2 regions of the Microbacterium sp. NPDC056569 genome follow, and region 1 is predicted to be linked to the other one. Evidence: riboswitches for the same ligand, from Rfam matches in the RefSeq annotation. Region 1 holds a riboswitch; the other holds the start of a gene.
The links. A riboswitch is a leader RNA that binds a small molecule or an ion and turns the genes downstream of it on or off. The one in region 1 is predicted to bind thiamine pyrophosphate.

Region 1 (5,046 bases):
CGACTACTTCCCGGCGCTCCAGCCCGGCTACGAGCGCCTCGTCGCCGGCGGCTGACCAGGGCGCGCGGCGTCCTCAGGACCAGACGAAGCGGAACGTGCCGACCACGACCGCGGCGCCGATCGCGAGCGCCATGATCGCCGTGCCTCCCAGCACCGCGACGGCGTCGCGCGGGTGCAGGCGCGAAGGCCGCGCCCACGTGCGGCGGATGCCCGAGCCGAACCCGCGCGCCTCCATCGCCATCGCGAGCTTCGTGCCGCGGCGCACGGCGAACACGAGCAGCACGAACGCCATCGAGAAGAAGCGCCGGACCGCACCGGTGTCGCCGACGCCGCGCGCGCGTCGCGCGAGGCCCATGCTGCGCCAGTCGTCGAGGAAGAGCCCGAGGGTCCGGGTTCCGGCGAGCACACCCAGCACGAAGCGCGACGGCAGCTTCGCCACCTGGGCGAGCGCGTCGGCGAGCTCGGTGGGATCGGTGCGTCCGAAGAGCAGGATGGTCGGCAGCGCGAGCGCGAGCACGCGCAGGCACACCGCGACGGCAAGGGCGATCGAATCGTCGCTGATCGTCGCGTACCAGAACGACCAGTAGACGGTGCCGCCCGGTTCCGCATACAGCAGCATGCTGACACCCGCGACCGGCGCGAAGACGAGGATGGGCAGCATCCGTTTCAGGACCGTCGCGAGAGCGAGGCCCGTCAGCGGGATGCAGGCGAGCTGGAGCGCGATCGCGACCAGGGCGCTGGTGGCGTCGATGGACGCGAAGAGGGGCACCGACAGCAGCAGCGCCAGCACGATCTTGGTGACCGGGTTTACGCCGTCGAGCCACGGGCGCGCGGTGGCCTCGACGTCGGCGCGGGCGTCGACGGCGGTCACGATCCCACCCCCGCGTGCAGGGTCGCCCCGAGCTCGATGCGGTGGCCGCCGAGGTGGTGCAGCACGTCCTCGTCGTGGGTCACGGCGACGACCGTCGTGCCCGCGGCGATCTCGGACTGCAGCAGCTGCACCAGCTCGATCCAGCCACGGCGGTCCTGACCGAACGTGGGCTCGTCGAGCACGATCACCGGCGGCGCGTCGGCGAGCACGGTCGCGACCGAGAGCCGCCGCTTCTGCCCGCCGGACAGCGTGAACGGGTTCGCGGCGGCGAGCGGCGCGAGGTGCAGCCGCTCGAGCAGCTCGTCGACGATCTGGTCGACGGCGGCCGGGTCCACGCCGCGCGACCGCGGCCCGATCGCGAGCTCGTCGCGCACGGTCGAGGCGAGGAACTGGTGCTCGGGCTCCTGGAACACCGTGCCGATGCGCGTGAGCAGCTCGCGCGACGTCCACCTCGAGGGGCGCCGGCCGGAGCGCCCTGCCAGCTCCGGCGCGGCCTCGACGCGACCCGCCGCCTCGGGCAGCAGTCCCGCGAGGGTCAGCGCGAGCGTGGACTTGCCGGCGCCATTGGGGCCTGTGATCACGGTCGCGGCAGCACGCGGCACGGCGAGGTCGAGCCCGGCCCGCACGATCGTGCGGCCGTCGCGGGAGATCGAGAGAGCGGATGCCTCCACCGCCGCCGGCGCGTCGCCCGGCGCGGGAGGGAGCACGGGCAGATCGACGGGGTGGCCCGGCACCCACACGCCCGCGGCGGCGAGCGCGGCGCCGTGGCGCGAGAAGACCTCAGACGGCGTTCCGTCGGCGAGGAGCCCGCCGTCGGCGGCGACCACGATGACCCGGTCCATCAGGTCGGCCCACACCGCGGTGCGGTGCTCGATGATCACGAGAGTCGCGCCGGTGTCGCGCACCGCGCGCTCGACGGCGACGCGCACCTCGCGCACGCCGTCCGGGTCGAGGTTGGCGGTGGGCTCGTCGAGCAGCAGCACACCCGGGCGCATCGCCAGCACCCCGGCGAGCGCGAGGCGCTGCTTCTGCCCGCCCGACAGCGCCTTCGTCGGCCGCTGGAGGGGCACGTCGAGGCCGACGGCGTCGAGCGCCTCCGCCACGCGGGACGGGATCTCAGGTGCCGGCACGCCGAGGTTCTCGCAGCCGAACGCGACGTCGTCGCCCACCTTCGACAGCACGACGCCCGAGTCGGGATCCTGGAGCACGAGCCCCACGCGACCGCGGTGTGCCTCGGCACGCTCGCCGTCGATGAGGAGGGACCCGGTCTCGTCACCCTCGTCCGCGCCGCCGAGGAGGCCGGCCATCCCGGCGAGCAGGGTGGACTTGCCGGCGCCGGATGCCCCGAGCAGGAGCACGCGCTGGCCGGGCTCGATCGTGAACGAGACGTCGCGGACGGCGGGTGCCCGCCGCCCGCCGTAGCGCCAGCCCCAGCCCGCCGCCGTGATGCGAGCCGGGTGGGTCGCCGTCACGTCAGACCTCGCGGCGCGCTTCGCGTCCGACGGCGAAGCGGTTGAGCGCACCGGTGGCGGCGAGCCCGCGCACCGCGAACCAGCCGACGAGGCCGGCGAGGAGGGCGCCCGACACCGCGAGCGACACCAGGTAGATGACGTTGAACTCGAGAGTCTTCAGGATGTTCGGCGAGCTGCCGTAGAACAGCTCGAACACCCACGCACCGACCGCGGCGCCGACACCGGCCAGCATCGCGACGGGCAGCGTGAAGCGACGGTAGAGGAAGATCGCGAAGACGAGCTCCGCGCCGAGGCCCTGCACGATGCCCGAGAAGAGGGTCGAGACGCCCCACACGTTGCCGATGAGCATCGAGACCAGCGCGGCGATCACTTCGACCAGCAGCGCCGCTCCGGGCTTGCGGATGACGAGGCCGCCGATCACGCCGCCGATGAGCCAGATGCCGACGGCGATGCCGCCGAGGCCCGGAGTGAGACCGTCCATGGCGACGAACCAGGTGCCGCCGACGGTGTTCCAGGCCCAGAAGACGAGGCCGATCGCGACGCCGAGCACCGCGGCGACGACGATGTCGACGACCCGCCAGCGGAGGCTGCGCGGGGGCTGCGAGTGGGCCGCAACGGGGGTGGATGCGGACGTGGACGCGTGCATATGAGCTCCTCCCTGCGCCGGCATGATCCGGATCAGGTTCGACGGTCGAAGCGTGGATCGCTTCCTCTCAGCCCGGCTCACCGGACTCCCGTGGTTGTGCCGACGAGTATACCGCCGGTTCAGCGGGTATTTTGGGGGGATGAGCTCGGACGACACCCCGGTACCCACGCGTCGTGCGCGACGCGCGCGGACCGGTGCCGTCCCGACGCAGGGTTCCGACGATGCGCCGGATGGCGGCATCCTCACGATCCAGACCGGTGAGACGGATGCTGTCTACCCGCCCACGAGCACGGCTCCGGTCGACGTGACCGCTGTCGCGCCGACGATCGCGACCGTCCCCTTGGCCGACATGCCCTCGGTCGCGACCTGGAACCCGACCGACCCGGTCGACCCCTCCGGCTTCGTCCTCCCCGCCGTCGCCGTCGCCGGCGACGCGACCGTCACCGCCGTCACCGATGGTCGGGCCGCTCTGGCCTGGGTCGACGAGACGGTCGTCGAGCACGGCGCCGCGCCTGCCGACCTCTCGGCTGCGGCGAGCCCCTACGTGACGGTGGAGGCCGATCTCCTCTCCGACGCCCCGCGACGCTCTCCGTTCCGCGCCGCCGTCGTCGTGCCCACGCTCGCGATCGCGGCGGTGGTCGGCGCCTACGCCGGGACGACCCTGCTGTGGCCGCTGCACGCCGTCGCCCCCACCGTGACCGCGATGGAGGTGCAGCCGATCGCCGCCCCCGCCGCGGCGCCCGCGTGGCCCGCGCAGGGCAGCGCGGCCGAGGCCGTCGCCGGCATCCCGGGAACGCTCGCCTCCACAGCCGACGCCGACGCGATCGCCAGCATCACCAAGGTCGTGACCGCGCTGGTCGTGCTCGAGGAGATGCCGCTCGCCGTGGGCGAGCAGGGGCCGGAGTACCGCTTCACGTCCGCCGACCGCTCCCGCTACTGGCAGTACCGCGCGGGCGGCGAGTCCGCGCTGGACGTCCCGGTCGGGGGTGCGCTCACCGAGTACCAGATGCTCGAGGGCATGCTGATCGGCTCGGCGAACAACTACGCCGACCGCCTGGCGCAGAACATCTGGCCGTCCGACGCCGTGTACGCGTCCGCCGCCAACGCGTGGCTCTCGGCCCATGGCGTTCCGGGCATCACGGTCCGCGAGCCCACCGGCATGGACCCGCGCAACAGCGCGAGCCCCGAGGCCCTCGTGACGCTGGCGCAGAAGGCGATGGCGCACCCGGTGATCGCCGAGATCGTCGCGAAGCAGTCCGTCGACCTCCCTGGAGCGGGGCACGTCGAGAACACCAACGGCCTGCTCGCCGATCCCGGCGTGGTCGGCATCAAGACCGGCACGCTGGACGCGTGGAACCTGCTCTCGGCCAAGGACGTCACGATCGGCGACCAGACCGTGCGCCTGTACGCGTCGGTGCTCGGCCAGCCCGACGACGAAGCGCGCCTCGCGGCGTCGCGCGCGCTGTACGCGCAGCTCGAGTCGGAATTGCAGCTCAAGCCGTCGGTGACGGCCAGCACCGTGGCCGGCCAGGTCGAGACGCTGTGGGGCGACCAGGTCGACATCGTCACGTCGGGCGATGCGTCGGTGATCCTGTGGAACGGCGGCAGTGGCACCGTCGCGACCACCTACAACCTCGGCGACCACCGCGACGCCGGCGACGTGGTCGGCTCGCTGAGCGTGACCGGACCGCTCGACGCCACCACCGTCGACCTCGCGCTCGCGGCCGACATCACCGAACCGTCGCCGTGGTGGCGCCTCACGCACCCGCTCGACCTCTTCGGCCTCAACGGCTGAGCCGCCCGGACGACGAGGGATCGCCGGTCAGCGGATGAGGCCTGCGACGTCCAGGTCCTCCCACAGCGCGGCGGGGATCCCGATCGCCATGAGCTCGGCGTTGCGACGCAGCTGCTCGGGGCGGCTGCCGCCCACGACGACGGCGCGCACCGCCGGGTCGCGCAGGGGGAACTGCACGGCTGCGGCGGGCAGCGGCACATCGTGCGCGCGGCACACGGCGACGATGCGCTGCAGGCGTTCCCACAACGGCTCCGGCAGCCGT
Region 2 (5,046 bases), on a different contig from region 1:
CGCGCGCTCCAGCGCTTCCGGCCACGCCGCGCCCGCCGCGCGCAGCGTGGCCATCGCGGATGACAGCGAGCAGCCGGTGCCGTGCGTGTTGCGGGTCTCGACGCGTGCGCCGGCGACCTCCTCGACCCCTCCGCCGGCCGAGACGACGGCGTCGGGGCAGTCGGCGCCGTCGAGGTGGCCGCCCTTGAGCAGCACCGTGGTGCCGGTCGCTCGAGCGAGCGCCTGCGCATCGTCGACCGCCTGGGCCCAGGTGGTCGCTCGATCACGCCCGACCAGCACCGCGAGCTCCGCGAGGTTCGGGGTCACGAGGTCCGCCTCGCCCACGAGTTCGCGCAGCGCGTCCTCGGCCGCGGGGTCGAGCAGCCGGTCGCCGCTCGTCGCCACCATCACCGGGTCGAGCACGACGATCGGCGGACGCACCCGGGCGAGCCACGCGCGGACGGTGCCGATGATCTCGACGGACTGCAACATGCCGATCTTCACCGCGTCGATCTCGACGTCGTCTGACACGGCATCGAGCTGTGCGGCCAGGAACGCGGTCGGCGGCACGTGCACCTCGCGCACCCCGCGTGTGTTCTGCGCGACGAGCGCGGTGACCACGGCCATGCCGTAGCCGCCGAGGGCGGCGATCGACTTGAGGTCGGCCTGCACGCCTGCGCCGCCGGTCGGATCGGTGCCGGCGATGCTGAGCACGCGCGGGACCGCCGCTGCTCGGACCGTCGTCGGTGCGGGTGCCGAGAGGGCGGTGTCGGTCACCGCGCAACCCCCTCGAGCGAGGGTGCGTCCGCGGTGCTCCGCAGCGCGCGCGTCGCCGCCGCCGGGTCTTCCGCGCCGCAGATCGCCGACACCACCGCGATGCCGGCGGCCCCCGCGGCGCGCAGCGCCGCGACATCCGACTCGACGACTCCGCCGATCGCGACGCACGGCAGGTCCGTGCCCGCAGCGAACGCCGCGAAGCCGTCGACCCCGAGCGCCGGCGGATGGTCGGGCTTCGTCGACGTCGGCCGGATCACCCCGACGCCGAGGTAGTCGATCGTTCCGCGGCGGGGCGCGGCAGCCGCGGCTCGGTGCTCGGCGGAGTTCGCGGTCCACCCGATGACGGCGTGCGACCCGAGCAGGCGCCGCGCGGTCTCGGGCGGCAGGTCGCCCTGCCCCAGGTGGACGCCGTCGACGCGGGCTCCGGCATCCCGAGCCGCCACCGCCACGTCGGCGCGGTCGTTGATGAGGAGCAGGCACCGGCGGTCGATCACGTCCGACAGCGACCTCGCCTGGCGGATGAGCTCACGGGCGGTCACCGACTTCGCCCGCAGCTGCACGACGTCGACCCCCGCGCCGGCTGCGGCGTCGACGACCTCGCGCAGCCGATCGAACGGCAGGCGGTCGTCGGTGACGAGGTGCAGGGCCAGGTGTGCGGAGCGGCCGCTCATCGGACGGCCAGGGCGCCGGCGACGCGCGCGTCGAGCTCGGCCGGGTCGCCGGCGACGGCGTCGAGAGCGTCGAGGAACGCCACGGCGAACGAGCCCGGGCCCGCCGCGCGGGCGGCGGCGCGCTCCGATGCGACCGCGTAGAGGACGGATGCCGCCACCGCCGCCTCGAACGGCGCACACACGCCGACGAGGGCGGTCATCACCGCCCCGAGCGAGCAGCCGCCGCCGGTGACCCGGGTGAGGAGCGCGTCTCCGCCGTGCACGCGGACCACGCGCTCGCCGTCGGTGACGAGATCGACCGGGCCCGACACGGCGACCACGCCGCCGGTGCGCAGCGCGAGCGATCGCGCGGCGCCGGCCGCAGCATCCGTGCCGTCCGTCGCGTCGACTCCGCGACCGCCGCCGCCCTCGCCGGCGAGGGCGAGGATCTCGGAGGCGTTGCCGCGGACGACGGCGGGACGGTGCTCGAGCAGTTCGGCGGCGAGTGCCGTGCGCACCGGGAGAATCCCGACCGCGACCGGGTCGAGCACCCAGCGGGACGTCGCGCGCACCGCCTCGCGCGCGGCGTCGCGCTGCTCGGCGGTGGGCGTGCCGAGGTTCACGAGCACCCCGTCGGCGATGCCGGCGAAGAGTCCCGCCTCGCCCGGGATGTCGCACATCGCGGGGGCGGCCCCCACGGCGAGCAGGGCGTTCGCGGTGTAGTTCGTCACCACCGCGTTCGTGATGCACTGCACCAGGGGTGCGGCCTCCCGCAGCGCCGTCAGCGCGGCGGCGGGGGACAGGGCGGACAGGTGTGCTTCGGTGCGCGCGGTCATCGCGACATCCCTTCGCTCGCATGATCGAGATCAGGTTCGACGGGTGTGTTCTCAGCCCGCCGCGCGGGCACCCCGTGTCACTGCGGAGCAATCTAGCAGGCGATCTCGACGGGCCGGTGCCGTGTGTCGGCATCGCCCGTCGTGCGACTGATGGCTCGGGCGCTGGCCCTGTCGACGCACGTCGCGATGCGAACCCGTGAGCCTGCCGAAGTGTCGGCCCCACGCCGTAGGCTGGGGGAGTGACCACCGCCCTGTACCGCCGCTACCGGCCCGAGTCGTTCGGCGAGATGATCGGGCAGTCGCAGGTCACCGAACCGCTGATGACCGCCCTGCGCGGCGACCGGGTCGGTCATGCGTACCTGTTCTCGGGTCCCCGCGGGTGCGGAAAGACCACGTCGGCCCGCATTCTGGCGCGTTGCCTCAACTGCGCGCAGGGCCCGACCGACACGCCCTGCGGCACGTGCGACAGCTGCCTCGAGCTCGGGCGCGGCGGTGGCGGGTCGCTCGATGTCGTCGAGATCGACGCGGCGAGCCACAACGGCGTCGACGACGCCCGCGACCTGCGCGAGCGCGCGGTGTTCGCGCCGGCACGCGACCGCTTCAAGATCTTCATCCTCGACGAGGCGCACATGGTCACCCCGCAGGGCTTCAACGCCCTGCTCAAGCTCGTCGAAGAGCCCCCCGACCACGTCAAGTTCATCTTCGCGACGACCGAGCCCGAGAAGGTCATCGGCACGATCCGCTCGCGCACGCACCACTACCCGTTCCGCCTCGTGCCTCCGGCGGCGATGCTCGAGTACGTCGAGCAGCTCTGCGCCCAGGAGGGTGTCGATGTCGAGCAGGGCGTGCTGCCGCTCGTCGTCCGCGCCGGCGGCGGATCACCCCGAGACACGCTGTCGCTGCTCGACCAGCTCATCGCCGGCTCTGAGGACGCGAAGGTCACCTACGCCCGCGCCGTCGCGCTGCTCGGCTACACGCACGCCGAGCTGCTCGACGAGGTGATCGACGCCTTCGCCGCCTCCGACGCGTCGGCCGCGTTCGCCGCGGTCGACCGCGTCGTGCAGACCGGGCAGGACCCGCGCCGCTTCGTCGACGACCTGCTCGAGCGCCTGCGCGACCTCATCGTCGTATCGGCGACCGGCCAGGGTGCCGCGGCGGTGCTGCGCGGCGTCTCGACCGACGACCTCGCGCGCATGCAGCGTCAGGCCGACGCGTTCGGTCCGTCGCGGCTGTCGCACATCGCCGACCTCGTGATCGCGACTCTCGACGACATGACCGGCGCCACCTCGCCGCGCCTGCAGCTCGAGCTGATGGTCGCGCGCGTGCTGGCGCGTGGCGCAGCGGCCGCGCCCGCCGCGGCGCCGGTCACTGCCGCAGCTCCGGCGACGGCCGCGCCGCCGGCGCCCGCCGCCGCAGCTCCGACGCCGGCCGCAGCGCCCGCGGCCGCGGCTGCCCCTGCTGCCGCGCCGGCGGCTCCCGTCGCGCAGCCCGCGTCACCGGCCCCCGCGGAGGCACCCCCGGTCCCCACAGGTCCCATCACACTTGGTCTCCTGCAGCAGGCGTGGCCGCAGGTGCTCGGGCAGCTCGAGAACGTGAGCCGCTCGTCGTGGATGCTCGCCTCCGGCGCCCGCACCGTCGCCCTCGACGACGACGTGCTCACGCTCGCGTTCGCGAGCCAGAGCGACGTCGCGAAGTTCAAGCAGCTCGCCGCAGGCAAGGGCCCCAGCGAAGATCTGCGGCAGGCGATCCTGGCCGTGCTCGGCATCCGTGTGAAGTACATCGCCCGTCACGATCCCACCGGCGGCTCGGGCGGAAGCGGGGGATCGGGTGCGCCGACGCCTCCCGCACCGGCTGCGCCCGGCCGCGAAGCCCCCCGTCAGGCGGCCGCCCCCGACGCGGCGGCAGCGCGCGCCACCGCCGTGGCTCCGAGCACCGCGCCGCCGGCCCCCGCCGCAGCCCCGCGAGCCGCGGCACCGGCCACGCCCCGCGCGACCGCACCGGCCGCACCGCGGGCCACGGCGCCGGTGTCGGCACCGGCTTCCGCGGCGCCGGTGACCGACTGGGCCGTCGCGCCAATCCCGTCCGACGACGACGCCCCGCCGCCCGACCCGGGCCCGGCCGCGATGCCGGTCGAGACGCCCGCGCAGTTCGCGGTCGACGACGAGCCCGAAGAGGCCGAGACCGCGACCGCGCGCGTCGCGACGCTCGCCCCGCCGCGCGAGGGCGACGTGCTGCCCCGCACCGACATCGCTCCTTCGCTGGAGCGCGACGACGATGACGACGAAGACGACACGGATGCTGCCGCCGACGCGCCCGTGCCGCCCACAGTTGTGCCGCCGCTGACGCCCGTTGTCACGACGCGCAACGGCGGCGTGCAGCGGTACGGCGAGGCCGTCGTGCGGCAGGTGCTGGGCGCCACGTTCGTCCGCGAGGAGCCCTACGAGCCGCCGACGAGGTTCAGCTAGCCCATGTACGACGGCATCGTCCAAGACCTCATCGACGAATTCGGCCGCCTTCCCGGGATCGGCCCGAAATCGGCCCAGCGCATCGCGTTCCACATCCTGCAGACGCCGAACTTCGACGTGTCGCACCTCGCCGAGCTGCTCAGCGAAGTGCGCGAGCGCGTGCGCTTCTGCGAGGTGTGCGGCAACGTCTCCGAGCAGGACCGCTGCTCGATCTGCCGCGATCCGCGGCGCAACCAGACGCTCATCTGCGTCGTGGAGGACGCGAAGGACGTGGCGGCCATCGAGCGCACGCGCGAGTTCCGAGGGCTCTACCACGTGCTCGGCGGCGCGATCAGCCCG

Region 2: it holds a riboswitch for thiamine pyrophosphate, as region 1 does, so the genes downstream of both, thiM (hydroxyethylthiazole kinase) here and ACFQ7C_RS18440 (ECF transporter S component) in region 1, are expected to answer to the same signal.

What each region holds. Positions count from the first base shown of each region.
Region 1 is NZ_JBHTUV010000019.1:58,590-63,635, reverse strand. Features, by position in the region: gene ACFQ7C_RS18455 (SRPBCC domain-containing protein) at 1-55, shown strand, start outside; gene ACFQ7C_RS18450 (energy-coupling factor transporter transmembrane component T family protein) at 74-871, opposite strand; gene ACFQ7C_RS18445 (ABC transporter ATP-binding protein) at 868-2,343, opposite strand; gene ACFQ7C_RS18440 (ECF transporter S component) at 2,345-2,989, opposite strand; TPP riboswitch at 2,982-3,091, opposite strand; gene ACFQ7C_RS18435 (D-alanyl-D-alanine carboxypeptidase) at 3,129-4,784, shown strand; gene ACFQ7C_RS18430 (aldo/keto reductase) at 4,812-5,046, opposite strand, start outside.
Region 2 is NZ_JBHTUV010000021.1:39,642-44,687, forward strand. Features, by position in the region: gene thiD (bifunctional hydroxymethylpyrimidine kinase/phosphomethylpyrimidine kinase) at 1-756, opposite strand, end outside; gene thiE (thiamine phosphate synthase) at 753-1,427, opposite strand; gene thiM (hydroxyethylthiazole kinase) at 1,424-2,242, opposite strand; TPP riboswitch at 2,233-2,327, opposite strand; gene ACFQ7C_RS19005 (DNA polymerase III subunit gamma and tau) at 2,482-4,707, shown strand; gene recR (recombination mediator RecR) at 4,711-5,046, shown strand, end outside.